Regions from separate parts of the Nocardia sp. NPDC057455 genome, predicted to be linked through region 2. Evidence: riboswitches for the same ligand, from Rfam matches in the RefSeq annotation. Region 2 holds a riboswitch; the other holds the start of a gene.
What was found. A riboswitch is a leader RNA that binds a small molecule or an ion and turns the genes downstream of it on or off. The one in region 2 is predicted to bind thiamine pyrophosphate.

Region 1: linked by a shared signal. The riboswitch ahead of thiC (phosphomethylpyrimidine synthase ThiC) and the one ahead of ACFU5M_RS20775 (purine-cytosine permease family protein) in region 2 are both predicted to bind thiamine pyrophosphate.

What each region holds. Positions count from the first base shown of each region.
Region 1 is NZ_JBHVDM010000041.1:210-14,509, forward strand. It holds gene thiC (phosphomethylpyrimidine synthase ThiC) at 1-1,459, opposite strand, end outside; TPP riboswitch at 1,451-1,573, opposite strand; gene ACFU5M_RS18220 (hypothetical protein) at 1,777-2,223, opposite strand; gene fahA (fumarylacetoacetase) at 2,500-3,705, opposite strand; gene ACFU5M_RS18230 (homogentisate 1,2-dioxygenase) at 3,675-4,871, opposite strand; gene ACFU5M_RS18235 (TetR/AcrR family transcriptional regulator) at 4,937-5,491, opposite strand; gene ACFU5M_RS18240 (exodeoxyribonuclease III) at 5,626-6,456, opposite strand; gene ACFU5M_RS18245 (GNAT family N-acetyltransferase) at 6,489-7,496, opposite strand; gene ACFU5M_RS18250 (peptide deformylase) at 7,486-8,076, opposite strand; gene ACFU5M_RS18255 (DUF3263 domain-containing protein) at 8,259-8,612, shown strand; gene ACFU5M_RS18260 (LytR C-terminal domain-containing protein) at 8,661-9,230, shown strand; gene ACFU5M_RS18265 (superoxide dismutase family protein) at 9,392-10,075, shown strand; gene ACFU5M_RS18270 (glutamate--cysteine ligase) at 10,087-11,232, shown strand; gene ACFU5M_RS18275 (DUF5933 domain-containing protein) at 11,309-12,667, shown strand; gene mnhG (monovalent cation/H(+) antiporter subunit G) at 12,733-13,068, opposite strand; gene ACFU5M_RS18285 (monovalent cation/H+ antiporter complex subunit F) at 13,065-13,325, opposite strand; gene ACFU5M_RS18290 (Na+/H+ antiporter subunit E) at 13,322-13,897, opposite strand; gene ACFU5M_RS18295 (Na+/H+ antiporter subunit D) at 13,894-14,300, opposite strand, start outside.
Region 2 is NZ_JBHVDM010000050.1:4,809-19,108, forward strand. It holds gene ACFU5M_RS20765 (cytochrome P450) at 1-409, opposite strand, end outside; gene ACFU5M_RS20770 (hypothetical protein) at 893-1,288, shown strand; TPP riboswitch at 1,377-1,491, shown strand; gene ACFU5M_RS20775 (purine-cytosine permease family protein) at 1,488-2,855, shown strand; gene ACFU5M_RS20780 (DUF72 domain-containing protein) at 2,877-3,710, shown strand; gene ACFU5M_RS20785 (LOG family protein) at 3,721-4,218, shown strand; gene ACFU5M_RS20790 (CopG family transcriptional regulator) at 4,360-4,683, opposite strand; gene ACFU5M_RS20795 (hypothetical protein) at 4,676-4,954, opposite strand; gene ACFU5M_RS20800 (DUF4153 domain-containing protein) at 4,989-6,686, opposite strand; gene ACFU5M_RS20805 (ATP-binding protein) at 6,761-7,804, opposite strand; gene ACFU5M_RS20810 (response regulator) at 7,843-8,538, opposite strand; gene ACFU5M_RS20815 (MarR family winged helix-turn-helix transcriptional regulator) at 8,625-9,074, opposite strand; gene ACFU5M_RS20820 (MFS transporter) at 9,229-10,668, shown strand; gene ACFU5M_RS20825 (lipase family protein) at 10,671-11,801, opposite strand; gene ACFU5M_RS20830 (TetR/AcrR family transcriptional regulator) at 11,925-12,554, shown strand; gene ACFU5M_RS20835 (endonuclease/exonuclease/phosphatase family protein) at 12,629-13,333, shown strand; gene ACFU5M_RS20840 (hypothetical protein) at 13,546-14,073, shown strand.

The DNA of each region.
Region 1 (14,300 bases), on a different contig from region 2:
CGGCGGGCAGCGTTTCGTCGTGGTATTCGCGCGCGGTGTCCGGGTCGAGGGACAGGGCGAACTGGTCACGCCAGCGGAATTCGAAACGGGCCTTGGACAGTTCGTCGTCGCGCTGCTGGGCGTGCGGGTGCCCCTTGGCCAGGTCGGCGGCGTGTGCGGCGATCTTGTAGGTGATCACGCCGACTTTCACGTCGTCGCGGTTGGGCAGGCCCAGGTGTTCCTTCGGCGTGACGTAGCAGAGCATGGCGGTGCCCGCCTGCGCGATGATGGCCGCTCCGATGGCCGAGGTGATGTGGTCGTAGGCCGGTGCGATGTCGGTGGCGAGCGGGCCGAGCGTGTAGAACGGCGCCTCCTCGCACCACTCTTCCTCGAGCCGGACGTTCTCCACGATCTTGTGCATCGGCACGTGACCGGGGCCCTCGATCATCACCTGCACGCCATGCGATTTCGCGATCTTGGTGAGTTCGCCCAGGGTGCGCAGCTCGGCGAATTGCGCCTCGTCGTTGGCGTCGGCAATGGAGCCGGGCCGCAGGCCGTCGCCGAGGGAGAAGGTGACGTCGTAGCGGGCCAGGATCTCGCAGAGTTCCTCGAAGTGCGTGTACAGGAACGATTCCCGGTGATGCGCCAGGCACCAGGCTGCCATGATCGACCCGCCGCGCGAGACGATGCCGGTCACCCGCTTGGCGGTCAGCGGGATGTAGCGCAGCAGCACGCCCGCGTGCACGGTCATGTAGTCCACGCCCTGCTCGCACTGCTCGATCACGGTGTCGCGGTAGATCTCCCAGGTGAGCGCGGTCGGGTCGCCGTTCACCTTCTCCAGCGCCTGATAGATCGGCACGGTACCGACCGGGACGGGGGAGTTGCGCAGGATCCACTCGCGGGTCTCGTGGATGTTCTTGCCGGTGGACAGGTCCATGATGGTGTCCGCGCCCCAGCGGGTCGCCCACACCATCTTCTCCACCTCCTCGGCGATCGAGGAGGACACGGCCGAGTTGCCGATGTTCGCATTGATCTTGACCAGGAACTTCTTGCCGATGATGGTCGGCTCGAGTTCCGGATGCTTGTGGTTGGCCGGGATGACCGCGCGGCCCGCGGCCACCTCCTCGCGCACCAGTTCCGGTGCGACGCCTTCGCGCGCGGCGATGAAGCGCATCTCGGGTGTGACGATGCCCTCGCGGGCCCAGGCGAGTTGGGTGCGCGGGCCCGTCCCCTCGGTTCTGGTCCAGGTGTCACGCAGCTTCGGTAGACCGCCTTCGAGATCGATCGTCGCCGTCTCGTCGGTGTACGGGCCCGACGTGTCGTAGACGTCGAAGTGCTCGCCATTGGTCAGATTGATCCGGCGCACCGGTATGCGCAGGTCTTCGACCTCGAGATAGTGCTTGACGCTGCCCTCGATGGGGCCGGTGGTGACATTGTCGACGGGTGCGGATGCGCCGTCGGACGCAGCGGCGGGTGCCATCTATTTCCTCCCTACGCCGGCATTACCCGGTCAGGTTCATACGGTCGACGGCCCTGACGCCTCTCGGCTAGCCGTCCTCTCAGCCCGCTGGTGCGAGCCCCCGTTGGTTGTGAAATTTTCCCGCCCGACCATACCCGGACCGCCCGGCCGCGTGCCCGGCGATTCGCCGGGACCGCGCGAACTCCCAGGCACCGGCAGCAGTGTTCGTGCGCGCCGCCCGGATCCGTAGCCGTAACCGTCGTCAGGACAACCGCGGCCGCGCGCCGCAGGTCCACGCAGGCTCCCGGCCTCGTCGTGCTCCGCATGTTCGATCGGAGTTACCCGTCTTCCTGCGACTCCGGCCTCGCCGAATGGCCGGGCGCGCCGCGGGTGCGGCGGGCTTCTTTCATCTCGGCTTCGTAGAGGTGGCGGCGACCGTCGAGCAGTTCATCCCGGACGGCCCGTTCCACGTCGCGGAACAGGCCGTAGTAGCCGTCGTCGTATTCCTCGATGATCTGGAACGTCCAGCGTCCGGCGAGCACGTTGCGACCGATCAACTCGGTGGATATCCGGTCGGCGATGTGGGTATGGCCCGCCTCGCGGAACAGCTCCACGGCCTCGTCGAGCGCCAGGTCGGCGCCGCCGGTCAGCTGGTGGAAGGCGTAGAGGTGACCGCGGGCGCGTTCGATGATCTCCAGGGCCTCCGAGAGTTTGCCGGTGGCGGCGACGGTGGTGTCGCCGACGCCGTCGGGCCGACGGTGCGCTACGTCCGGGCGATCGGTCATGACCTCGCTCCTTGTCTGGCGGATGCAACCGTAGCCGCGGCGTACCCGGATGGGGGCGAGCTCAAGCGCTGTAAGTTTGCTGCTGCGCTCCGGATGGGCGGGGAACTTCCGGCGCAGGCGTCGTATCCGTCGGCGCGCTCCACCCGGATCGGCGGAGAGCCTTCAGCGGCGACCGGGCGGTGCCGCCGTCTCGTCGGCCGCGACCCGATGGTGGCGGGTCAACCGGTGCCGAACGGCCGACGACAGACCGAGGCGCCACCGCTCGGTGGCCGGTGCTCAGCGCGAATGCGCGGGACGGATGCGGCCGGTGACCTCGCCCAATCCGATGCGGGAGGTGCGGGGACCGGGAGCCGATGCCGTGATCGTCACTTCGTCGCCGTCTTCGAGGAAGGTGCGTTGCCGATCGTTCACCAGGATCGGTTGGCTGCCGCCACAGGACAACTCGATGAACGACCCGCGCTGGTCCGGTTCTGGACCGGAGATGGTGCCGGAGGCGAACAGATCACCGGTGCGGGTGGAAGCGCCGTTCGCGGTGAGATGAGCGAGCATCTGCGCCGGTGACCAGTACATCCGGGCATAGGGCGGGTGCGCGACCGGGTGACCGTTCCACGCCACGGTGAGATCGATGTCCAGGCCCCAAGCCTCGTCCCCCCGCAGGTAGGGCAGTGGCGCGGGCGACTGTTCGGGCAGCGGTATGCGCGCGGACTCCAGGGCGGCCAGCGGGGTGATCCACGGTGCGAGCGAGGTCGCGAACGACTTGCCGAGGAATGGCCCGAGCGGTTGATACTCCCAGGCCTGGATGTCGCGTGCGGACCAATCGTTGACCAGCGCGACGCCGAAGACCCGGTCGGCGAACTCGTCGATGCCGACCGGCACGCCGAGCCGCGAGCCGACACCGATCACGAAGCCGAGTTCGGCCTCGATGTCCAGCCGCCGCGAAGGGCCGAACTCCGGCGCACCGGATTCGGATCGGCGCTGCCCGCACGGCCGCGCGACCTCGGTGCCGGACACCACCACGGTCCCGGCCCGCCCGTGATAGCCCACCGGCAGGTGGCGCCAGTTCGGCAGCAGCGGGTCACCGTCCGGTCGGAACAGGCGACCGAGGTTCGTCGCGTGATCGATGCTCGCGTAGAAGTCCACGTAGTCGCCGATCCGTACGGGCAGCCGTAGTTTCACATCGGACAGGGGGTGTACCGCCGCGCTGTCCAGCTCGCCTTCGACCGCCTCGCGAATCCGGTCGCGGACCGCGCGCCAGCGTCCGGGCCCCTGGGCCAGGAAGGCGTTCAGGCTCGGTTCGGCGAACACCGGATCGTCCACAAGCGCGAGCACATCGATGACGTGCTCACCGAGCCGCACACCGACCCGCGGGCTTCTTCCGCTCGGCGCGAACACCCCGTACGGCAGGTTGTCCGGACCGAACAGGGACTCCGGGGAGACCTCGACCCTGGTCCTCACGCGGGGCCACGCCCGGACCAGGTCCATGCGTAGGTCGGGTCCTCGCAGGCCAGGGCGCCTTCACCGAGTTCCAGCGGACGGAAGGTGTCCACCATGACGGCCAGCTCGTCGAAGTACTCGATGCCGATGCTGTTCTCGTAGGCGCCGGGTTGCGGGCCGTGGGCGTAGCCGCCGGGGTGCACCGACACCGAGCCCTGGGTGATCCCGGAACCCTTGCGCGCTTCGTAGTTGCCACCGCAATAGAACATGACCTCGTCGGAATCGACGTTCGAGTGGTAGTACGGCACGGGGATCGACAGCGGGTGGTAGTCCACTTTGCGCGGCACGAAATTGCAGATGACGAAGTTGCCGCCCTCGAATGCCTGATGGACGGGCGGCGGCTGATGGATACGGCCGGTGATCGGTTCGAAGTCGGCGATATCGAACGCGTACGGATACAGGCAGCCGTCCCAGCCCACCACGTCGAACGGATGGGTGGCATAGACCATCCGGGTTCCGACCACCCGCCCACCGGCGCGGTGCTTGACCAGCACTTCCACCTCGGTGCCGGTCTCGGTGATCGTCTCGGCCGGTCCGTGCAGGTCCCGCTCACAGTACGGGGCGTGCTCGAGCAGCTGACCGAACTTCGACAGGTAGCGCTTCGGCGGCGTGATGTGGCCGGAAGCCTCGATCACGTACGCCCGCAGCGGTTCCGGGCCGGTGGGCCGCCACCGATGCGTCGTGGCCCGCGGAATGAGCACTTGGTGGCCCTGCCGGACGGGCAGCGCGCCGAACACGGTTTCGACCACCGCCGCGCCGGACTCCACGTACACCAGTTCGTCGCCGATCGCGTTGCGGTACAACGGCGATACACCCTTGGCGACGACGTAGGAGATGCGCACGTCGGCGTTGCCGAGCAGCAACCGCCGCCCGGTGACCGGATCGCTTTCCGACGGGGTGTCGCCGGGGAACAGGTTGTGCAGCCGCAGGTGACGGTGGCGCAGGGGGTGATTCGGCGTCGTCCGCTGATCGGGCAACTCCCAGACCGTCGAGTCGACCAGTGCAGGCGGCAGGCCGCGGTGGTAGAGCAGCGAGGAGTCGCCGGAGAAGCCCTCCTCGCCCATCAGCTCCTCGTAGTAGAGCCTGCCCTGCTCATCCCGATGCTGGGTGTGCCGCTTCGGCGGTACCGCACCCACTTGCCGATAGAACGCCATGACCGTTCCTCCGCCAGCCGGTGGTCGGATAGTTGATCACCATCGTAGTGCGGCCGGATCGTCGATCAGGCGTTTCGCAGGGCGCGATAGACCGAGGCCCCGACGAACGCGCCGAGATCCGCCGGTGTCCAGCCGTCTTGGTCCGCGAGCAGCGCGCGCACCGCCCCCTCACCCGCGGACACCCACTGCTCCACCAGCACGGGCAGCTTGCGCTCGGCGTCCACGGTGCCCCAGGCGCGCAGCGTCGGACGCAAGAGCTTGGCGCAGCGCTCGATGACGAGCGCGCGGCCGCGACCGAACGAATTCGCCACGGCGGGGTCGGGGTTGCCGTAGACCAGCCGCCAGGCGTCGGGCCGGCTCGCGGCCTTCGTCAGCAGCGCGCGGAACCCCTCGACGAACACGGTTTCGTCCGCGTCCACGTCGCGCGGGGACACCACCTCCAGCACGCCGCTGACCAGGTAGCCCTCCTCGCGCTGGATCAGCGCCTCGATCAGCTCGACCCGATCGGCGAAGCAGGCGTAGACCACCGGCCGGGTCACGCTCATCCGCTCCGCTATCGCGGCCATGGTGACCGCGGCGATGCCGTTCTCCACGGCGATGGCCAGCGCGGTGTCGAGCACTTGCGGGCGGCGGCGCTCCGGGCCGAGGTGCTGCGCCCGTTGCCGTTGCCCGTCGCTGTTCACGCCGCCCAGCCGGGCGCTGGTTGCCCGGTTCCCGCTGCTGCGGCGGGGGAAAGGCGGCTGCGCCGGGCGGGTCACGAGGCCCCTGGGCCGTCGGCGAACTCGGCGATCACCGGAGCGTGGTCGCTGGCGCCCTTGCCCTTTCGTGCCTCGCGATCGACCATCGCGTCCGTCACGGTGGCGGCGAGCGCGGGGGAGGCGAGGACGAAATCGATGCGCATTCCCTCTTTACGCGGGAAGCGCAGCTGGGTGTAGTCCCAGTAGGTGTAGACGCCCGGCCCCGGCGCGAACGGGCGCATGACGTCCGTGTACCCGGCGTCCACGACAGCCTGGAAGGCGTCGCGCTCCGGTTGCGACGTGTGCGTCTTGTCGGCGAAGTACTCCACGGACCAGACATCGTCGTCGGTCGGCGCGATGTTCCAGTCACCCACCAGCGCGATCTTGGCCCGCGGGTCCTCGGCCAGCCAGCGCGCGCCGTTGTCCCGTAGCGCGGTAAGCCATTCCAGCTTGTATGCGTAGTGCGGATCGGTCAAGGTGCGGCCGTTGGGCACGTACAGGCTCCACACCCGCACGCCACCGCAGGTGGCCCCGATCGCGCGGGACTCGACGACCGGCGTGCTGATCAGCGACTCGCCCGCGTCCTTGTCGAAGCCGGGTTGCTCGGGGAAGGCGAACTCGACGTCGGCGAGGCCGACCCGAGAGGCGATCGCCACTCCGTTCCACTGGTTGATGCCCAGGTGGGCAACCTCGTACCCCAGCTCGTCGAAGCGCTCGAACGGGAACTGGTCGTCCCGGCACTTTGTCTCTTGGAGGGCCAGCACATCGATGTCCTGGCGGTCGAGCCAGTCCGCGACACGGTCGAGCCGGGAACGGATCGAGTTGACATTCCAGGTGGCGAGACGCACGGTGGCCTTCCTTGCGGGGTGACAGGTCTGTTCTACCGCAGGTCGCCGGCCCCGGCGAGGGGTTGCGGCGCGGCGTAGCGGTAGGCGTGGTGTTCGACGAAGCCCAAATCGCGATACATCCCGCGGGCCGCCTCGTTGGCCGCCTCGACCTGGAGGTACGCGTGTGTCGCACCGCGATCGTGGCCCCAGCGCAGCAGCTCGGCGCAGACCAGCGAGCCGAGCCCGTGCCTGCGGTGCGCGGCGGCGACGGCCACGCAGGCGAGGCCGACCCAGCGGCGCCCGTCCGGGGCGGTGGTGAGCGCGCCGCGGCCGATCGCGATAGGGCGCGGCAGGCCGAGCGAGGCGAAGCCGAGTTCGCCGTCGAGAACCGCGGTCAGCACCTCGGGATCCGGTGCGGGAGCGTAGATCGCCTGTTCGGCGGGAACCTCGCCGCCGTGACGATGCACCTCCAGCCAGTCGGTGTCGGGGGCGGTCGCGATCCGCACCATCGAAGGACCCTGCGGCAGCACGAAATTGTCGAGATCGATGGCGAGCATGAGCGTTTCTCGCCGGCTGTGCCAGCCGGGCGGCACGGGGGCCAGCCGATCGGGCAGCGCGAGCTGCAAGGGCAGGCCATGCGCGGTGTACCACTCGCCGATGCGGTGCAGCGTCTCCGCGGACACGGCGGCGGGCGCCTCGGAACTGCCCAGCGGCACAGCTGAATTCGCGCGCCCGGTGTATCCGTGGCCCGCGCGGACCAGCCAGCCGTCGATCCACGCGTGTTCGACGCCCGGCCAGCCGTAGGCGGCCGCAGCCTCCAGCGCGCGGATCTCCTTGGTGCGAATCGGCCTGGGACCGATGGCTTTCAGCGCTACCACACGCTCCGGCGCCACCGAGACGACCGTACCGTCGGCGCCGCGAACGGTCGGCGGATCCAGGGAGACGAGCTCGCCGATCACGTCGGTCATCGGTTGGGGATAACCCGCGGGCAACCGATAGCGCAACACCACACGGCGGCCGAGCGGAATATCGGACAGGCCGGCGGCGGGGTCAGTCGTCATGCCCGAACGGGTCGGGATCGGTGCCCGGCAGCCAGCTCGAACCGGGTGTGCCCCAGCCGTTGCGTTTGATCGCCTTCTTGGCGGCCCGTGCGTTGCGGCCGACCAGCACGTCCACATAGAGGAAGCCGTCCAGGTGCCCGACCTCGTGCTGGAGCATGCGGGCGAAGAAGCCCTTGCCCTCCACCTCGACCGGCTCGCCGTGCTCGTCGGTGCCGGAAACCTTCGCCCAGTCGGCGCGGCCGGTGGGGAACTGTTCGCCGGGCACCGATAGACAGCCCTCCTCGTCGTCGTCCGGGTCGGGCATGGTCTCCGGGATCTGTGAGGTCTCCAGCACCGGGTTGATCACGACGCCGCGGCGCCGGGTGGCGGTGCCGTCCGCGCCGAGGTCGGGGCAGTCGTAGACGAACAGGCGCAGCGGAACGCCGACCTGATTGGCCGCGAGACCGACGCCGTGCGCCGCGTCGAGCGTCTCGTACATGTCCGCGATGAGCGGAGCCAATTCCTCCGGCGATTGGGTGACCCGTTCGGTCGGGTTGTGCAGAACCGGGTCGCCGACGATCACGATCGGGAGGATTGCCATGGGCCAATTATTGCCGTGGGTGCAACGTCACAGCGCCTCGGGTGCCGAACCGGAGACCGGATCTACCGGCAGGTAGGAAACACGCCGCGTCGCGGCCCGGGCGATTCCCCAGGTGCGTGGTTGAATGTTCCGCGACGTACAAGCACCATTTTCGTCTGGTGGTTACTCGGCGAGGGAGCGAGATGGACGGCGCAGCGGCACGGAATCTTTCCGAGAGCCAGGACGGCCCTTCCGCGAGCGAAGAAGTCACGACGGGGCAGGCTCCGGCCGAGCAGGCGGACGGCGCCGGGCTGAGCCGTCGCGAACTCGACATCCTCGCGTTCGAACGACAGTGGTGGAAGTACGCGGGGGCCAAGGAGGAGGCGATCCGCGAGCTGTTCGCCATGTCGCCGACCCGGTACTACCAGGTGCTGAACGCGGTGGTCGACCGGCAAGAGGCGCTGGCCGCCGACCCGATGCTGGTCAAGCGGCTGCGCAGGCTGCGCGCGAGCAGGCAGAAGGCGCGCGCGGCGCGACGGCTGGGATTCCAGGTCTGACCCGGCGATGCGGACCCGGACCCGCCCGGTGCGACTAGGCTCGCGAGGGTGAGCTACCCGAATCCCACCTCCGGTGGGCCACCGTTGCGCGCCCTGGCGATGGTGCTGATCGCGTTGGCCATCGTCTTCGCCGGTCTGGGCGCGATGTCGTTGTCGAGTTCCGACGCCGACACCGACGCCTCGGGGACCAGCGAATCGCCCACCTCCAGCGCGACGGCCGCGCCCCAGATCCCGGCGAGCACGACCACGCCGAAGGCGCCGACCTCGGCCGCGTCCTCGTCCAGCGCGGTGGCGACGGTCACGCCGACCACGACCGCCGCCGCGACCACCTCTGCCGCGGCCCGTTCGGTCGCGGTGCGTGTGCTGAACAACAGCATGGTGCCCGGACTCGCCGCCAAGACGGCGGGCCAGCTCTCGGCGAGCGGGTGGACGATCGCGGAAACCGGCAACTACCCCGGCACGAGTATCGCGAAAACCACTGTGTACTACGGCAACTCGCCCGGCGACAAGGAGGCGGCGCAGGCCGTCGCGGACGAGCTCGGTGCGGCGGTGGCGCCGAAGTCGGACGGAATCGGGGACAGCGGACCGGGTGTAACGGTGATCGTCACGGGTAACTGACCCGTGTGGCCGCTGTTCGCACGCTCGGACCGGCGAATGCTCGGTGAGGGCGCGCCGCCCTGTCGGTGCCTCGGCACGGCGGCGTGGCATCATCTTGTCCGGTAACGAACGTGTCCACCCAGCTTTACTCGTAAACTCGGTACTCGTAAAGGAGTTCCCCGATGGCCCCGTCCACAACTCGACGCCCGTCCTGGCGGACTGTGACCCCGGTGCTCGCGGTCGCGGTGTTCGGCCTCGCCGCCTGCTCGAACAGCCAGGAGTCGAGTGACGTCCAGGGAACCCCCCCGCCGGTGTGGACCGGGTCCGCGGCTCCGGCCGGGCAGTCGAGCACCGAGCACGGCTCGCCGAACGCCGCGCAGGGGGTGAACGTCCAGTTGAAAGACCCCTCGGGCGCCTCGGTCGGCACCGCGAACTTCACCGAGGACGGCAACCATCTGCAAGTCACCGTCGAGGCCCACGGGCTGCGCCCCGGCTTCCACGGCCTGCACGTGCACCAGGTGGGCAAGTGCGAGCCGAACTCGGTCGCGCCGACCGGTGGCCCGGCGGGCGATTTCTTGTCGGCCGGTGGTCATCTGCAGGTCGGCAGCGCCAACGCGCACCCGGCCAGCGGCGATCTGAGCTCGCTGGAAGTGCGTGGCGACGGCGTCGCCAAGCTGGTCACCACCACCGACGCGGTGACCCTGGACGACGTGAAGGGCAAGGCCCTGATCATCCACGCCGACGCCGACAACTTCGGCAACATCCCCAACCGTTACAACCGCGCCGATGGCGTCGCGGGTCCGGACGAGACGACCCTAGCGACGGGCGACGCGGGCGGCCGTGTCGCCTGTGGCGTGATCCAGTAGCGCGGTGGTATATGGCCGGGGCAGGAATCGAGCACGTTCCCTTCGAAGGTTCGCCCCGGCCCACGATCGGGGTCGAATGGGAGATCGCCTTGGTGGACAAGGTGACCCGCGATCTGTCGAATACCGCCGCCGCGGTGTTCGATTCACTCGGTGAGCTGCGTGCCCACGACGGCACACCGCAGGTGACCAAGGAGTTGCTGCGTAATACCGTCGAGTTCGTCACCGGCGTGCACGAGACCGTGGGCGCGGCGGTGGAGGACCTGACCGGCACCATGAACACGGTGCGGCGCGCCGCCGACCCGCTCGGCGTCGACCTGTTCTGCGCGGGCACCCATCCGTTCGCGCAGTGGTCGGCCCAGCAGCTGACCCGGTCGGAGCACTACGACGAGCTGATCGAGCGCACGCAGTGGTGGGGCCGCCAGATGATGATCTGGGGCGTGCACGTGCACGTCGGAGTCTCGCACCGCGACAAGGTCTTTCCGATCCTCAACTCGTTACTGCTGTCGTATCCGCATCTGCTCGCGCTGTCGGCGGGCTCGCCGATGTGGTCCGGATCGGACACCGGCTACGCCAGTAACCGGACGCTGATGTTCCAGCAGCTGCCGACCGCGGGCCTGCCGTTCCAGTTCGAGAACTGGACCCAGTTCGAGCATTTCGTGCACGACGAGGTCAAGACCGGTGTGTTCACCCAGCTGGGCGGCATGCACTGGGACATCCGCCCGGCCCCCAAATGGGGCACCATCGAGGTGCGGGTCTGTGACGGCATCTCCACGCGCGCCGAGCTCGCGGCGCTGGCCGCGCTCATCCATTGCCTGATCGTCGACCTGGATCGCCGCGTCGAGAACGGCGAGGACCTGCCCACTCTGCCGCCGTGGCATGTGCAGGAGAACAAGTGGCGGGCCGCCCGTTACGGGCTGGACGCGATCATCATCACCGATTCCGACAGCAACGAACGCTTGGTGACCGACGACCTGGACGATCTGCTGAACCGGCTGGAGCCGACGGCGGCGCGACTCGGCTGTGCGGACGAGCTGGCGATGGTCGCCGAGATCCCCAAGCGCGGCGCCTCCTATCAGCGGCAGCGCCGCGTCGCCGCGGCGTCGCAGGGCGATCTGATCGCGGTGGTGGACGCGCTGGTCGAGGAACTGAAACAGTAACCTCCTAGCGCGGATAGGTCGGCTGCCGTTCAGCTGGCCAGGGGGATGGCGTTCACGCCCCGTTTACTATGGTCGGATGCTAGTCGAAGACCCGGGTGCCGAAGTAGGAAGCGCGGTATCGCGCCGTCCCGTACCGCGGACCCGGGTCCGGGTCGCCGCGGGGGTGGCCGCGGTGCCCGTCCTACTGATCGTGTTGCAGGTCATCGCTGTCTGGCAAGGGTTCGACGGCCCGCTGGAGAGCGTGGCGCGGGACTACATCGGCACCCCTAAGTCCATGTCGGTGCCCTGGGCCGGGCTGGTCCTTGCGCTGGTGGGCGTTTCGGCCCGCCGCAGGCTGGTCGCGCTGGGCGTCGCCGTCGCCGTCGACGTGGTGTGGGCGGGCGCCCGATTGCTGGCGGGGGAGCCGTTCGCGATCGGCAACGGACCGGTCATCGTGCTGACCGGCCTCGCGCTGTTGGCCTGGCTGCGCTGGTCGGGCGCCGAACGGCGGGACGCGCTGCATGCGGCCGCACTCGGCGCGCTGCTCATCCTGGCCACCAAGGTCGGCGACGTCTGGCTGCACGTCACCGTGATCGGCAGGCCGACGGTGCTCGACGAATACGTGATCCTGGCCGACCACGCGCTGGGCGATCCGTCCTGGGTGCTCGGCCGGGCGGTCGACGCACTCGGGCCGGTGGTCTACGCGGTGCTGCACTGGGTCTACATCGAGTTGCCCGTGGCAGCCATCGTCGTGGCGGTGTGGCAGCTGCGCGGGGTGGTGTCGTCGGGCCGCTGGCCGTCGCACTATCTGGTGCGGACCTTCCTGGTGCTCGGCTTGATCGGCCCCTTGGTATATGTGCTCTTCCCGGTGGTCGGGCCGATGTTCGCGTTCGGACCGGACGGCAACGGACTGCAACTGGGCAACTACTGGCCGGGTGTGGTGCCGCCGATCGACCGGAATCCGCTGCCGCTGCCGTTCGACGCGGCGATTCCGCGCAACTGCATGCCCTCGATGCACACGGCTTGGGCACTGTCGGTGTTCCTGCACACCCGCCGCGACAGCGACGGCGAGTTCGCCCCGGGCTGGCTGCGCTGGGGCGGCGCGTTCTGGCTGCTGGCCACGCTCACCGCGACCCTCGGTTTCGGCTACCACTACGGCGTCGACCTGGTCGCGGGCGCGGTGCTGTGCCTCACCGTCGAATCGGCGCTGCGCGAGCCGGAGCGCGGCTGGGGATGGTTCCGGGTCCGGCTGGTCGGCTCCGGTGTGGTCGTGCTGGCCGCGCTGCTGCTGTCCTACCGCTACCTCGCGGTGCCGATGGCCGAGTACCCGGTGCTCGCGGGCACGGTGGTGCTCGGGCTGCTGGCCGGACTGGCGGCGGCGTTCCACGCGACGTGGTTCGCGACGGTGCGTCAGCCGCTGCGGGCGGAACGAGAGGTCGAACCCGCCACGCGCTGAGCGGGAGTCCGGCCGAGCTGCCCGACCTGGCCGGCGCGGGGTGAAACGCCAGGCGCTGAGCGGGGCTATTCCACGTCGTCCTCGCGCAAGGCGTTGACGCGCAACAGCCCGTCACGGTGGCGCTGCTCGCGGTATGCGGTGCGGCCGATGAGGTGGGCGATCACCGGGGCCGTGAGCAGGGTGAACAGCCCGACCAGCACCAGTGTCCAGACGTTGCCGTGCCCGCGCAGCTGGATCGCGGCACCCGCGAGCACGAGGATCAGCCCGATGACCTGGGGTTTGGTGGCGGCGTGCATCCGGGTCAGCGTGTCGGGGAAGCGCACGATCCCGATCGCCGCGGTCAGCGCCAGTGTCGAGCCGAACAAGATCAGGGTGCCGGCCAGCGCGTGCCAGAGGTTCATTTGTCGTCCCGCACCCGGAATCGGGACACCGCGGCCGAGCCGAGGAATCCGACCAGCGCTAGCGCGACGATGGCGGGTACCACGGTGGTGTCGGCGCTGTAGGCCGCCCACACGGCGAGACCGGAGGCGGCGATGGCCATCAGCGAGTCGATGCCGACGACCCGGTCCAGCGTGCTCGGCCCCAGGACGACACGGTAGGTGGTGAGCAGCGCGGCCGCGGTCAGGATGACGGCGGCGAGTACGGCGACGACGGTCACGATGGCACCTCCGGGAGCGCGGCGGGCCGGAAGCGCGGCCAGCCGGTCGGACGTTCGAACGCTTCGATCAGCAGCCGTTCCAGCCGCCGGGTGGTCCGGTGGAACTTGTCCACGGCGGCGTCGCTGCCGACGTCGAGGACGTGGACGTAGACGACGCAGCGCCTGCGGTCGATCTCCAGCACCATCGTGCCCGGGATCAGGTTGAGCACATCGGTCCACAGCACCAGCACCAGATCCGATCTCGTGCGGGCGTACACGCGCAGCACGCCGGACACCGGCATGGGAGCCGGGCGGATCGCGAACCAGGCGACTTGGAGACTCGATTCCAGCGCGTAATACGCGCTCACCACGACCAAGGCAATCATCGGAAGCGGGTTCAGCCGACCGGACACGGGCACGCGCGGCAGCGGCAGCGCCACCATGATCAGCGCGGCGACCACCAGCCCGCCCAGCAGGTTCGCGACGCTGAGATCGCCCCACAGGGCGAGCCAGACCATGGTGAGCCACACGAGTACGCCGATCCGGACGATCGTCTCGCGCCGCCGGCCGCGCCCGGTCTGCTCGACGCTCATCGCGGGCCTCGCGGATCACCCAGCACCGCACCGATGTACACGCCGGGATCGCGCAGGTCGACCGCGGCCCGGTCGGCGATCGTGAGGATCGGACCGGCCAGCACGGTCAGGCACAACCCGACCGCCACGAGCGCCGCGGTGGACAACACCATCAGCGGCGGCATCCGGCCGGGATCGGTGCGCTCGTCGTAGTGCACGTCGGTCGCATCCTCGATCAGCGTCGGCGGCTTCGCCGCGGTGAGATGGCCCTCCGGCGCGTCCGCGCGGGGTCGCCAGAACGCCTTGCTCCACACGCGGGCCACGGTATAGAGCGTGAGCAGGCTGGTGAGTACGGCGCCCCCGACCAGCACCCAGGCCAGCACGCTGCCGCGCTCGGCGCCCGCCTGCAAGAGCGCGACCTTGC
Region 2 (14,300 bases):
CGTGCAGGTCGACGGCATTGATGCTCGCGGTATTGACCTGCCGGTAGCGCGCGTGTTCTTCGCCCACGCTGCGCATCGCATTGGGGCGCCACTCCAGCACCGGCAGCACCGGGCAGTCGGCGGGTACGTTCGCCTGCCAGGTGCGAGGGTCGGCGGGAAAGTGCTGCGGGTCGTGCATGATTCGCACGGCGGTGTGATAGCTGAGCACCAACATCGCGGGCACACCCGGCGCCAGCTCGACCGGCGCCATCGAACCGTAGCGGGCGCGCATGTCGCGATAGGCGCGATGCGGATCGGCGGCGAACTCCGGGGAGTACAGCGATACACGCTCGACCTCGTGGTCGATGGGCGAACCATGATGGGCGCCGGCGTTGGTCGTCGTCGGGTCGAGGTCTCGGGGCGTGGTCAACGCGTGACTCCCACAGTAGAAGCGTCTTCGGCGAGCGCGGGCGAGACGAGCTCGGCGCGGACCGTCGCGACGCCGTCGTCGTTCGGTCCGTGCGGTGCACCGAGGCGCCGCGTCGTCTCTACCGCGCAACGGATCGACACATAGGATGGTCGCGTAGGTAGAGTACGGGCATCGGTAGTAGCGGGCGGCCTGCGGCGATGCGGTTATGTTGCCGGGCGCCAGCCGGATTCGAACTCGCGCGCCGATCGCCTACCGCCCCCGCTCGCCGCGACCGACCGTCCACGCCGTGCGCGCTTCCGAACCCCGCTGTGATGCTGGGCATTCGCTGCCGACCGCTGGACGGACGAGCCGTGTCCGGCCGAGGTCGGCGGGCCTGCCACACGTCCACATCTTCGGGAACACAAGCACTTCGGTGGCGCAAGGGGCTGGTGTATAACTTCCATCGGCCCGGTCGACTCCACCGACAAGCGATAGCGAGACACGATGCACGGTTACCTGAATCAGGTGTCCCACGGCACGACCCCCTCCGGCTATCCGACGCGCGAGCCCGAGACCCACGCGGTCGCACCACCCCGCACGGCGGATCTCGTCGTCAGTGCGCTGTTGTGGTTTCTGCCCGCGACGCTGGCCGCGATGTCGACGGTCCTCGCGCCGTGGTTCCTGATGGCGGGCGGCATCTGCGCGTCCAAGCCGGAGTGCCGGGTCGACACCAGCGCGGGCGTATGGATCATGGTCGGCGGTGGGATCGTGGGATTCGCCGTGGGGGTGTTGCTCTCGGGTATGGCGGCCCGGCAGGGGCGAGCGTTGTTCCCCGGCGCGCTGGTCGGTGCGGTGCTGGTCGTGCTCGCCTGGTTCGCCGCCTCGTTGCTCATGGGCTGAACCGCCGGGCTCGGTGCGAAGTCCGGCGGAAGGGCCGCGGTCTTCTTTCCCGCTACGGAAACTGGCGCGGGTGTACTATTCGCCGGAATCACCCCATCGCGGGAGCTCGGGCAAGGCCGGGCTGAGAGGGCGAACCGCACGCGTCGCCGACCGCATGAACCTGTCCGGGTAATGCCGGCGTAGGGAGAGCGTTTCCGTCATGTCGTCGTCGACCCGCGCGAACGCGGCGCACGAAGCCCCGCTGACCCTCGACCAGCCCGCACCGAAAGTGCTCTCGTTCTGGGACCAGAGCGCGTTCTGGGCCAATCTCGGCGTCAGCCTCTTCGCGTTCTCCGGCGCGTACACGGTGCTCGCGCCGAACGCCGAGGGAGCCGCGCAGCTTTCGATCGCGGCCGGAATCCTGGCGACCGTGCTGGGCACCCTGGTCGGCGCGGCGATGCTCGGCGCCGCGGCGCTGACAGGCGCGCGCACGGGTCAACCCGCTATGGTCCTGCTGCGCGGGCTGTTCGGCGCGAAGCTCAGCTATCTGCCCACCGCGCTCAATATCGCTCAATTGATCGGCTGGGGAACGTTCGAGCTGATCGTCATCGGTGACGCGGCCGAGGAACTGTTCGGCGGCGGCCCGCACTGGCTCTACGTGGTGGTCGCGGGCACACTCACGACGGTTCTCACGATCTGGCCGCTCGGCTCGGTGCGGCTGCTACGCAGATTCGTGACCGCAGGCGTCGTGATCGCCCTTGTCTGGTTCTATCTGCAGTTCTTCCGCGCCGGTCTGCCCGATCTACGGGCGAACCCGGGCCCGAGCGGGAGCGGGCCGTTCGGCGTCGACTGGAACCTCTTCTGGGTTGCCACCGATGCCGCCTTGGCCGTCTCCATCTCGTGGGTGCCGGTCGCCGCCGACTACACCCGTCATGCCCGCTCCGGCCGCTCGGCGTTCGGCGCGGCCGGCGGCGCGTACGCGCTCACCCAGATCATCGCCTACGTCCTCGGCCTGTTCGCGCTGGCGCTCGCGACCGGCGAAGGCGGACCGTACGCACCGTTCCTGCACGTCGGCCTCGGCGCGCTGTTCTTCTTCGTCTTCGTGTTGCGCGAGGCGGATCAGTCCTTCGCCAATGTCTATTCCACCGCCGTGTCGATCCAGAATCTCGCACCGCGCGTCGACCGCAGGGTGCTCTCGATCGGCCTCGGCGCCCTGATCACGATCCTGGCCCTGCGGTTGAACATGGCGAACTACTTCGGCTTCCTCGGACTGATCGGGTCGGTGTTCGTGCCGCTGCTCGGCGTGCTCGTCGCCGACTTCTTCTTGCGTGCCCATCGCGAGTGGAACACCGCACCGGACGCGCCCGCGCGCTGGGGCATGGTGGCCGCGTGGCTGACCGGGTTCGCGGTGTATCAACTGGTCAACCCCGGCGACGCCGGTGTGTGGACGGAATTCTGGGACCAGGCCCGGCAGGCTCTGCACTTCACCGGGCAGGCGTGGATGAGCGCATCGCTCCTGTCGTTCCTGGCGGCGCTGGCGATGGCCTGGCTGGTCGGAAAGGTGACGGCGAAGAACACATCGGCGTAGCGAATTTGCCACCATGGAGGGATGGGCCGGATCAGGGTCGGTACGTCGGGCTGGGTCTACCCGCCGTGGCGCGGGACGTTCTACCCTCAGGGTCTCGCGCACAAGCGCGAATTGGCCTATTTGTCGGAGCGACTCGACAGCGTCGAGATCAACGGCTCGTTCTATTCGTTGCAGCGCCCGTCCAGCTACCAGAGGTGGGCGGAGCAGACTCCGGACGATTTCGTGTTCGCGGTGAAGGGCAGCCGTTTCATCACGCACATGAAGCGGCTGCGCGACGGTGACGAGCTGCTGGCCAATTTCCTCGCCTCCGGTCCGCTGGCGCTCGGGCCCGAGCTGGGACCGATTCTCTGGCAACTGCCGCCCACCTTCCGCTTCGACGCCGACGTGCTGGACGCCTTCTTGTCCCGGCTCCCCCGCAGCACCGAGCAGGCCGCCGAGATCGCGCGGCGCCACGATCACCGCGTCGACCCCGCGCACACGAGCACCGACGCCGACCGGCCGATGCGACATGCGCTGGAGATCCGGCACGACAGCTTCGTGACCCCGGCGTTCACCGACCTGCTCACCCGCCACAACGTGGCCCTCGTCGTCGCCGACGCCGCGGGCAAGTATCCGCTGCTCGAAGAAGTCACCGCCGACTTCGTCTACATCCGGTTGCACGGGCACGACGAGCTCTACGTCAGCGGATACACCGACGAGGGCTTGGACATGTGGGCGGAGAAGATCGCCTCGTGGGCGAAATCGTGCGACGTCTACACCTATTTCGACAACGACGCCAAGGTGCGGGCGCCCCGCGACGCGATGGCGTTGCGCGAGCGCCTGGAACCGATCGTGGCACCACGGCCCGCGGGGTGAGGACAGGAAGGTGACGCCGGTGCGGCAGGTCGCGGTCTGCGGGCCGAGGGAGTGCACGCAGCAGGAAGCGCAGTGGGCGCGCACGGTCGGCGGGCTCTTGGCGCAAGCGGGGGTGACCGTGCTGTGCGGTGGCGGCGCCGGCGTGATGGCCGCGGTCGCCGCCGGTTGCGCCGAGGCCGGTGGGCTCGTGATCGGTGTGCGTCCGGATACCGACCGAGGCGCGGTGTGTCCCGGCTTGTCGGCGGTGCTGTTCACCAATATGGGCGAGGCGCGCAACGCGATCCTGGTCGAGTCGGCGGACGCCGTCATCGTCATCGGCGGCTCGTGGGGCACGCTGTCAGAGGTCGCGCTCGCCCGGCGGCGCGGCGGGATTCCGGTGATCGCGTTGAGCGGATGGGAGATTCGCGACGCGAACGGGCGACCGGTGGCGGCGATGACGGCCGCGGCCGACCCGGCCGACGCGGTGCGCCGGGCGCTGCACGGGATCACACAGCCCGAACCGTCCTGAGGCCATCGGTCTGACGAAAGGTCGCTCTACTCGGATTTCGCGGGCGACCACGTCGGCTACCGCAGCGCACCCGACGAGTTCGCCACCCACTTCGACCGGATCCTCACCCGCGACGACCGGTGACGCCGTCGCGGCGGAAACTCACGCCGACTGTCGCAGAGGATGCAGGGCGGCCAGAGCCCGCAGTGCGTCGGCGCGCGAAATGGGCTGGTCGTTCTCCAGGGCGGCCAGCTCCAGTTCGATCCAGTCGCGTATGAGTGCGGACATGGTCACGTTGCGCTGCTCGGCGGCCTTCTTGACGCGCTGATGCAGATCCAGCGGGATGCGTAGCGACGTGGTGACGGTGACCATGTCCTCGGCGCGTAGCGGCGGGGGCAGCTCGGCCGGGTCGACGGGCGCGTCGGTGTATTCCAGACCGGACAGGAAGTCCCGGACGTCCTCGGGGTTCGTCGGATAGTCAGTCATCGGCGTGCTCCCAACGCTCGAGTTCGGCCACCTGGGCTTCGGTCATCTCGACCGCGCCCAGGATGTCCCACTGCCAGCCTTCGGTGCGGCGGACAGCGACGATCAGCGGCCGGCCCGTCTCGGTCCGGCCCCATACCGTCAGGACCGCGAGCTGGTTCCGGCCACGCGCCCGCCGAGGCCATCGACGGGTGCCCGTGAGCACTTGCAGCACTTCGCGAGGGTCGATCCCCACCAGCGACAACAGTGCCCACTCAGGCCAGTTATAACCCACGATCAGCGATAATACAAGTGTATTGCATCTGAGTTCACCGCGCTCTCGCCCGGGACAGATTCCAGCTCTGCCAGGCGTCCCCGTCGAGGTCTGCCCGCAGCCCGGTACGCACCTGCGCGCGCAGCGGCTCGGGGAGCCGATCGGTCGCGGGCAGGATGTCCGGCGAGAGGGTGACCAGGTATTCGGTGTCCAGCGTTTCACCCCGCTGCCACCGATCGATGTTCTTCTCGGCGATCAACCGCTCCGGGTCCAGGACGGCCAGCGCCAGCAGCGTCGCCATCGCGGTGCCCAGCACGGCGCGCGGCAACCACGCCCGGCGTAGCCGCAAAACCGCGACCAGCACCAGCACGTAGACACAGCCGAGCCACAGTTCGCAGGCTTCCACCAGCAGGCGCAGCACCGTGAACCCGTAGGCCTGCTGGTAGGTCCACATCCGGCCGAGCGCCGAGGCGACGATCACCAGCGCGAGCACGCTCACCGCCGCCAGCAGCCCGCGCAGCCACCATCGGTCGGTAGCCGTGTCCTGGGCCGCCCAGCGCAGCACGACCGTGAGCACCGCGAGGGTCAGCACGGTGACGGCCGACAGCTGCCAGAACCCGGTGCGCGCGTATTCGGCGTAGGTCAGGCCCGAGGTCTCCTGGACGTGATCGTCGCCACCGAAGAGCACGACGAATTGGGTCGCGACGAACGCCGCGAACAGGATCGCGAGCGCGCCGACCGGCAGCGCCCATTCCGACCGGCGCAAGGTCCGCCCGCCCACGGCCGCTGTGGCGGGCGGCGGGGGGCCGGCCAGCAAGAACAGCGCGCCGAGCGCGCCGAGACCGGCCACCGCGAACAGCACGAGCCACCGCAGCACCGACGGCAGGTCCACGTCCGGCGTCACGGTCTCGAGCAACGCCGCGAACATGGCGTCGGCGCTGCCGAGCAGCGGAACGAACACCGCGAGCAACGCGACGGTCACCGCTACCGACAGCCCGAGCCGCCACGCACGTGGCGCGTTCCCGCCACGCACGCGGGCGGTACCGGTATATGCCCACGGCACGGCGGCGACCGCCTCGAGCCCGACAGCGAAAGTGTCGTAGAGGATGCCGTTCGCCGAGCGGCGTCCGACCACCGCCAGCGAACCGGCGAGGCATGCCGCGATCACACACAAGGCGAACAGCCAGCCCGCGGCGCGGACGGCCCCCACCGCGAGCAGGACGAGCGCGAGCGTCGCCCACCACAGCCGCCCCGCGTTGCGCCGAGGAAAACCGGCGCCGACCGTCTGTCGCTCGGACTTCGTCTCACCCGCACCATCACTCGTCGTACTCGCCGTGCGCCTGCGGGCATTGCGGTCGACGAGGAACACCGCCGTCGCGGCGATACCGGCCGCGAGCAGCCACCCGATGCCTGGCCGGTCCCAGTGGATCAGGACGGCGGCAGCCGATCCGGAGACGAGCGCGGCGAGCGCTACGCCGGGAGGGCAAGCGACCCGGCGCCACTTGGACGGGCGTGGTGGGAAGATGGGCCCGGCCACCGGTCGACCGCCGGTCCCGGCACGCACCTCGGCGACCGCGGCCCCCGAGCGCCCCGGTGGCGCCCACACCGATGCCGCAGCAGCGGGCGTAGCGGGCACTTCACTGGAATCGGTTGCGGGGGGCGCGGATTCAGTCGGCGGACCGGGAGGCAGCTCATCGGCCGGCCCCGATGACACCGGGTCGGACGCCGACGCTGATTCGGGTTCCAGAGGCATGGTTCGTTCCTTCGATAGGCGTGCGATATCACCCCGGGTCCGCACCTGCGGTCCGGGTCGGGTGGTGCGGCTGATCAGCGCTCGGGCAGAACCACCCGGATGCGGGAGCCGGGGTCGGCGACCGCGATGGTTCCGCCGTGCAGGTCGACCACCCAGCGAGAGATGGCCAGGCCCAGTCCGGTGCCCCCGCCCGCGGTGCGGCCGCCCCTGGTGAACCGGTCGAACACCTGGGCGCGTTCGGCGGGTGGAATGCCGGGGCCGTCGTCCTCGACGTCGATCACGACCTCGCCCTGCGATGCGCGCACGGCCAGGCGGACTTCCCCGCCGGCGGGCCCGTGCCGCGCGGCGTTGTCGAGCAGGTTGAGCAGCACCTGATGCAGGCGCGCGCGGTCGGCGTACACGCGGGCGGTACCGGGCAGCACGTCGGTGCGGAAGCGCACGCCGCGTCCGAGCGCGGCGGTCATGACCTCCGCTTCGGCGACGACGTCGGCCAGCAACGGCGCGATCGGCAGATTCTCGCGATCGAGCGGGAAGGCGCCCGCTTCGATGCTGGAGAGGTCGAGCAATTCCGAGACGAGCAGCGTCAGCCGTTCGGTCTGGGCCAGCGCGGTGCGCAGGGTCGCCGGGTCGGGCTGGGAGACGCCGTCGACCAGGTTCTCCAGTACCGCGTTCAAAGCCGTGATCGGAGTGCGCAATTCGTGCGAGACGTTCGCGATGAGATCGCGGCGTTGCTGGTCGGCCGCCGCCAGGTCGGCGGCCATCTGGTTGAACGCCTCGGCCAGTTGCCCGACTTCGTCGCGCGAACTGGCCCGTACCCGCAAGGTGTAGTCGCCGTGGGCCATCCGCTTGGCCGCCGCGGTCATCTCCCGCAGCGGCCTGGTGATGCCGTGGGCGAGGAACTGCGAGGTGACCAACGCGATCACCACCGCGGTGAGCGTGGTGCGCGGGGGCAGCCACCCGATCTTGAATCGGAAGAACCCGAACGCGACACCACCGGAACACAGCATGAGGATCGCGAGCTTCAGCTTGATCGACTTCACCGGGTCCAGCGGCCGCGGCAACAGTTCGGCCACCTGGTCGCTCACCCGGCCCCACTCGCGGGAAACCCTGCCGGACATACTCTCCCGCATTCGCGGCGCGTTCTCCGGACCGGCGCTCATCGGGCCTCCAGGGCGTATCCGACGCCGCGTACGGTGCGGATCAGGTCGGCGCCGAGTTTGCGGCGCAACGCCTTGATGTGACTGTCGACCGCGCGGGTGCCCGCCGCGTCGGACCAGTCCCAGACGTCTTCGAGCAGTCGCTCCCGAGCGAGCACCACACGCGGGCGACGGGCCAACCGGGCGAGCAGATCGAACTCCAGCGGCGTGAGCAGCGCCTCCACCTCCGCGCGCCAGACCCGGCGCTGATCGACGTCGATGCGGAGGTCACCGACCAGTATCGTCGCACCGTCACGGTCGGCCGCCCGCTCCATCCGGCGCAGCAGCGCGTGCACCCGCGCGGCGAGCACGCGCAGCGAAAACGGTTTCGTCAGATAGTCGTCCGCCCCGACGCCCAATCCGACGAGCTGGTCGGTTTCGTCGGCACGAGCGGTCAGCATGAGCACGGGCACCGGGCGGCGCGACTGAATGCGACGACATACCTCCAGCCCGTCGAATCCCGGCAACATGACGTCGAGCACCACCAAGTCGGGGTCGACGGCCTCGGCGGCGGCGACGGCCGAGGGGCCGTCATGGGCCAGCTCGACAGTGAACCCCTCCGCCCGCAGGCGTGCCGCGACGGATTCGGCGATGGTGATCTCGTCGTCCACGACCAGGATCCGCCGTGCGGGGCGCGCCGGTGCGCTGTGTTCCATGCACCGAACCCTAGCCACCGGTTGTGGAGAGAACCGGCGCCATTTGTGGAGATTTCGTGTGCGTCCGCGACGGTGCGGGCACGCGATCACGGCCGGGGCCACGGACGCTTGTCGACGCGTTCGATGTCGGTGTTGAACCGCTTCAGGAATCCGGCGAACGCGGCGACGTCCTCGGGGCTCCAGTCTGACAGCACGCTCTCGAGCGCGCGGACGTTGTAGGTGCGTTCGGCGTCGAGCCGGCGCCCGCCCTCGGCGGTGAGGCGGAACTTGCGCGCCATGCCGCCGTCCGGATCCGGAATGCGTTCGACGAGGCCTGCTGCGCGCATAACGGTTGTCTGCCGGTGCAGCGTGGAGGTGTCCAGGCCGAAGGCATCGCTGAGCTCACCCACCGACATCGGGCCCTGCACTCGCAGCCTGCTCAGCACCGTATAGGCGCTGCGGTCGAGGTGGCCGGTGCCCCGGCGGGCCTTGGCGCTGAGGCTGTGCCGCCCCAGCAGCATGGTTTCGAACTCCACCGAAGATACGGGCTTGTCCACACAACGCTCCTGCCGATATCCGCCGCCACGGGCTCATCTCCGCACCTATACCACACCTACCCGGTCGGACCAGCACATTTGCATATTACAACTCTTGTGCATAATGCAATTCATATGTACTGTGCACAAACATTGACGAGAGAGGGAGATCCGCGTGGCAGCACCATCGGCAGTTCGGTCCGAGGGCATCGTCGGCGTACTCGCGGCGGCGGGCATCGTCGCCGCCTTGATGCAAACCTTGGTGGTGCCCCTGATCGGGGACCTCCCCCGGATCCTGGGCACCACGCCGTCCAACGCCTCCTGGGTGATCACTGCGACACTGCTCGCCGGTGCGGTGGCCACGCCGATCACCGGCCGGCTCGGCGATCTCTACGGCAAGCGGCGCATGCTGCTGGTGTGCACGGTTCCGCTGATCGGCGGATCGCTGGTCTGCGCGATGGCGAGCTCGGTCGTGCCGATGATCGCCGGGCGCGGCCTGCAGGGCATCGGCATGGGCGTGGTGCCGCTCGGCATCAGCGCGTTGCGGGACGTCCTGCCCACCGAGCGGCTCGGCACGTCCATCGCGGTGATGAGCGCATCGATGGGGATCGGTGGCGCGCTGGGGCTTCCGATCGCCGCGGCGGTCGCCGAGAACGCCAGCTGGCGCGTGCTGTTCTGGGGCTCGGCCGTGCTGAGCGCGGGCGTGGCCACGCTGATCTGGCTGCTGGTGCCCGCCATCCCGGCGCGCGGAGGCGGCGCCTTCGACGTGCTCGGCGCACTCGGCCTCGGCACCGCGCTGGTCTGCCTGTTGCTCGCGGTGTCCAAGGGCGCCGACTGGGGCTGGACCAGCGGAACCACCCTCGGCCTGTTCGCGGCCGGGATCCTGATACTGGCGGTCTGGGGTTGGTGGGAACTACGAACCGCCGATCCCCTGGTGGATCTGCGAGTGACCGCGCGCAAGCAGGTGCTGCTGACCAACGCCGCCTCGGTCGTGGTCGGGTTCGCCATGTACGCGCAGTCGTTGATCATCCCGCAACTGCTGCAACTGCCGGTGGTCACCGGTTACGGCCTCGGGCAGTCCATGCTGGCGATGGGATTGTGGATGGCCCCCGCCGGGCTGGTGATGATGGCGGTCTCCCCGCTGGGCGCTCGGCTTTCGGCCGCGCGCGGCCCCAAGGTGACGCTCATCGTGGGCAGCATCGTCATCGCCCTCGGGTACGGCTCGTCGGTGCTGCTGCTGGGATCGACCTGGGGTCTGCTCGTCGTGACCTGCGTATGCAGCGGTGGCGTCGGCCTCGCCTACGGCTCGATGCCCGCGCTCATCATGGGCGCGGTCCCGCTGTCGGAAACCGCGTCGGCCAACAGCTTCAACACCTTGATGCGCTCGATCGGGACCACGGTGTCGGCCGCGGTCGTCGGAGTCGTTCTCGCGCAGATGAGCACCGGCCTCGCCGGACACACCATCCCCACCGAGGCAGGCTTCCGCACCGGACTGCTGATCGGGTGCGGCGTCTCCGCGCTCGCCGCACTGGTCGCGCTGGGCATTCCGGTCCGCAAACCCACCGAGCCGCTGCAGGACACCGCCGAACTCGAGCCCACGGCCGCGCGGGCTTGAACTCAGGCGAACAGGCCCGCGACGAAGGGAATGCTGTCGGGCAACGAAGCGGCCATCGTGGCGCTGTGATCCTTGCCCGGATACACGTGGACATCGGGCCGGACGCCGTGCGATTGCAGATCGATGACCAGCTTCGCGGTCAGCGGGGCGGGGACATCGGTGTCGTTGGTGCCCTGTCCGATGAACATCGGCCGGTCGTATCCCGTCAGGGGCACATCCATGACCGGGCGGGCCGTGGCGGCGAAATCACCGTCGGCTAGCGGGCGGGAGAACAACTGGCCGACCGAGATTCCCTGCGCGCGATCGGCGAGCGGCTGGAAGCACAGTGACTCCGCGGCCGTCGCCAGTTGCTTGCCGATCGGGCTGAGATAGCCGTCCAGATCGAAGCTTGGTCGCGCCGCCTTCAAACCGTTCATCACATACGCGATGTAGGCGGTGAGGTGCGCGTTGCCGATCGCAGGCACATCGGGTCCGAGGAACGAAGCGGCATCGACGATGTTGGAGGCCGGGCCGGTGGCGACGGCGCCGCGGTAGTCGAGGTCCGGAGCGTATTTCGTGGCCAGTGACGCGGTGAACACCGCGGCGCCGCCGCCTTGCGACTGCCCGATCGCCACCCATTTCGACGACAGCGAATCGTCGACGGCGCGCGCCGCGCGCACCATATCGATCGCCGCGTGCGCCTCGGCACGTCCGTCCAGGTACGCGTGCGGTCCCGGGGTGCCCAGACCGATGTAGTCGGTCGCGACGACGGCGTAGCCCTGGCGCAGCCAGGTCGCCAGGTAGTCCAGATCGCGTTTGCTGCGCCCCGCGGTGGAAGGCGCGCATTCGTCGGCGAGACCGACGGTCCCGTGCTCCCAGGAAAGCACCGGCCAGCCACCGCTCGGTGGCGTGCCCTCGGGCACGAAGACCGCGCCGCTGGAAAGCGCGGGCTGCTCGTCGGAGGTCCGTGTCCAATACGTCAGGCGCCGGGCCGTGGCTGCCCCCTCGATCCGGAGCTGTCCGGGCAGGGGCGCATCGGTGGCGACCGTACCCGGCGCCGCGCCCGGCCCGGCGGGATCGGCCACCGCTGAGCCCACCTGCGGCCCCACGCACAGCAGTGCCGCCATGGCCGCGGTAATTCCTGCGCGTCGCACCGACATGGGCGCCACCTCTCGATCATCTGCGTGGTGTCTCAAAGAGACACTGTAGCCCGGCCAACGGTAAAGTGTCACTTTGAGACACCAACGTCGGAACCATCGCGAAGAGAGACTGCGGACATGACGGTCGTGAACGGTCCACGCGAACGCGAGAAGACGCGGGTGCGTCGAGAACTGGTCGAGGCGGCGCTGCGGCTTTTCGAACTGCACGGGTTCGAACAGACCACCGTGCAGCAGATCGCCGACGCGGCACAGGTCTCCCGGCGCACCTTCCACCGCCACTTCCCGTCGAAGCTCGCGGTGGTCTTCAGCCATGAGGAAGATCTGATGGCGCAGTTGCTCGCCGCCGTGGACCAGCGCCCGGCGAGCGAATCGGTGCTGACCGCGCTGCGCGCCGCGCTGAGCGACTTCTTGCTCGACGAGCGGGACGCCCCGGCACGCCACCGCCAAGCGGACACCGCACGCCGGGCCAGGCAGCTACTGGTCGGCAACCCGGAATTGCGCCGGGAGAACTTCATCGGCGCGCTGGGGCGCCAGCGCGCGATGGCGCTGAATTTCGCCGCCCGCGCCGGGCTCTGCGCCGGCGATCTCCGGCCGCAGCTCACGGCCGCGGCCTGTTTCGCGGCCTTCGGCGTCGGCCTCGATCACTGGATGATGGGTACGGACCATTCGATTTCGGCCCTGTACCGCATCCTCGATCGCGCGGTGGCCTCGCTCCAGCAGGGCATCGACATCCAGGGCACGGGCTGAGCGCACGGAGGATCGGCGCAGCCGCGCCGCAACCTGTTCCATCCGGGTCGCATACCATCGCGAAGGTGATCACGGTGGCCACTTGGAACGTTCTGCATCGCGTGCACGCCGAGAACTGGTACGAGGACGTCGCCACCCGATGGCCGGACGAGGGCGCGCGGATCGCGGCGGTGACCGCGCGGGTGGCCGAACGCACCGAGCAGATCATCGCGTTGCAAGAGGTCAGCGGCGATCAATTGGCCAGCCTGCGAATGGCGCTGCCGGATCGGACGTTCCACGCGATGCGGTATCAGCGGCTGCCGACACCGCGGCGCGTGCCCAGCTCCCTACTCGACGGCGGCGAGTATCTCGTCGTCCTCACCGCCGAGCCGAGCCGAGAAGTCACCGCCGAATCCTTCACCCAGGATCGCGGCAAAGGCGCCCTCGTCGTCGACGCGGGCGGGCTGATCGTGATCGCCACCCACGTGACCGGTGACCGCCGGCGCACGGACCAACTCGCCCGCCTGGCCGAGCTCGTCACCGGCGCACCGGAGAACGCCGCGGTACTGCTGGGCGACTTCAACACCGACCGCGCCTCCGTCGCCGCCGGATTGGGCGACGACTTCGTGGTCGCCGAATGCGTCGCCGGTGCGCTCCCGACCCGCCCGCGCGATTCGGGCGCGAAGTCGCAGCACATCGATCACGTGGTGGTGCACGGCGCGACCGTCACGGCGGCGTCGGTCGACGACGTCGGCGGGGTCTCCGACCACAATCTCGTCCACGCGGCCCTCACGATCTGAGCGAGCGGCCGCGGCAACGGCTTCCCGCGTGGACCGCTGCCGGACCGGATCGGGAATGCCGTCGTCTTCGATCGGTGACAGAGATGCTGCGTCCCAGACCGATTCGACTCCTTTCCGCATGACCGGACAGTAAGGGTCGAGACCGACTCGACGGCCGGGCAGCACCTCGATCCGGTGCCGGCAACCGCTACGACAGGAAGTAGTATGAGCCGGTGCGTAATCCGACGGTAGTGGCGGCGCGGTTGCGCGGCGCGTTCGTCGGATCCGCGGCCGGGGCGGTGAGCATCGCCGCGCACGCGCTCGGCGGCGGCGCGCTGTCTCCCGGCGCCGCACCGATCACCCTGCTGATCGCCGTGTGCGCGGCGGTGGGCGTACTGGCCGGTGCGCGGCCCCACCGGCACGGACCGGGCGAGATCATGGCGACGCTGGCGGTCGGGCAAGCCGTCGCGCACTTCGCTTCCACCCTGTCGGCCGGCCATCACCACCACCCGGGCACCACCCCGGCCATGCTCGGCACGCATCTGGCGGCCGTTCCGCTCGGCGCGTTGCTCATCCGCGCCGCCGAACAGGCGGTGCTGCACGCGGTTTCCGACATGCGGCATACGGTGCGCGTGCTCGCCCACGGGCCCAGCGCACCGATCCGAATCGGCTCGTTCGCCCTCGGCCGGACGCTGCCCCGCCCACGGCGCCTGCTGCTCGGTTCGGGCTCCGGTCTGCGCGGTCCACCACTCCGGTTCTGACCCCTTCCTCGCGCCGGCGCGTATCGCGGGCTCACCGCCTGCCGCGCTGGGCTATCGGTCGACCGCCGCCTGCGACGCGAATCGGATGGACACCGACCCATGCGGTTCTCGACCTTTTCCGCGACCTCGAATGCCACGGGCAGTTCCTGGCGCGGCGAAGTGCCGAGGAATCGCCTTGCCACCGGATTCGTTGAGCCGCGGTTTGTTTCGGCAATACCGCCGTGCGG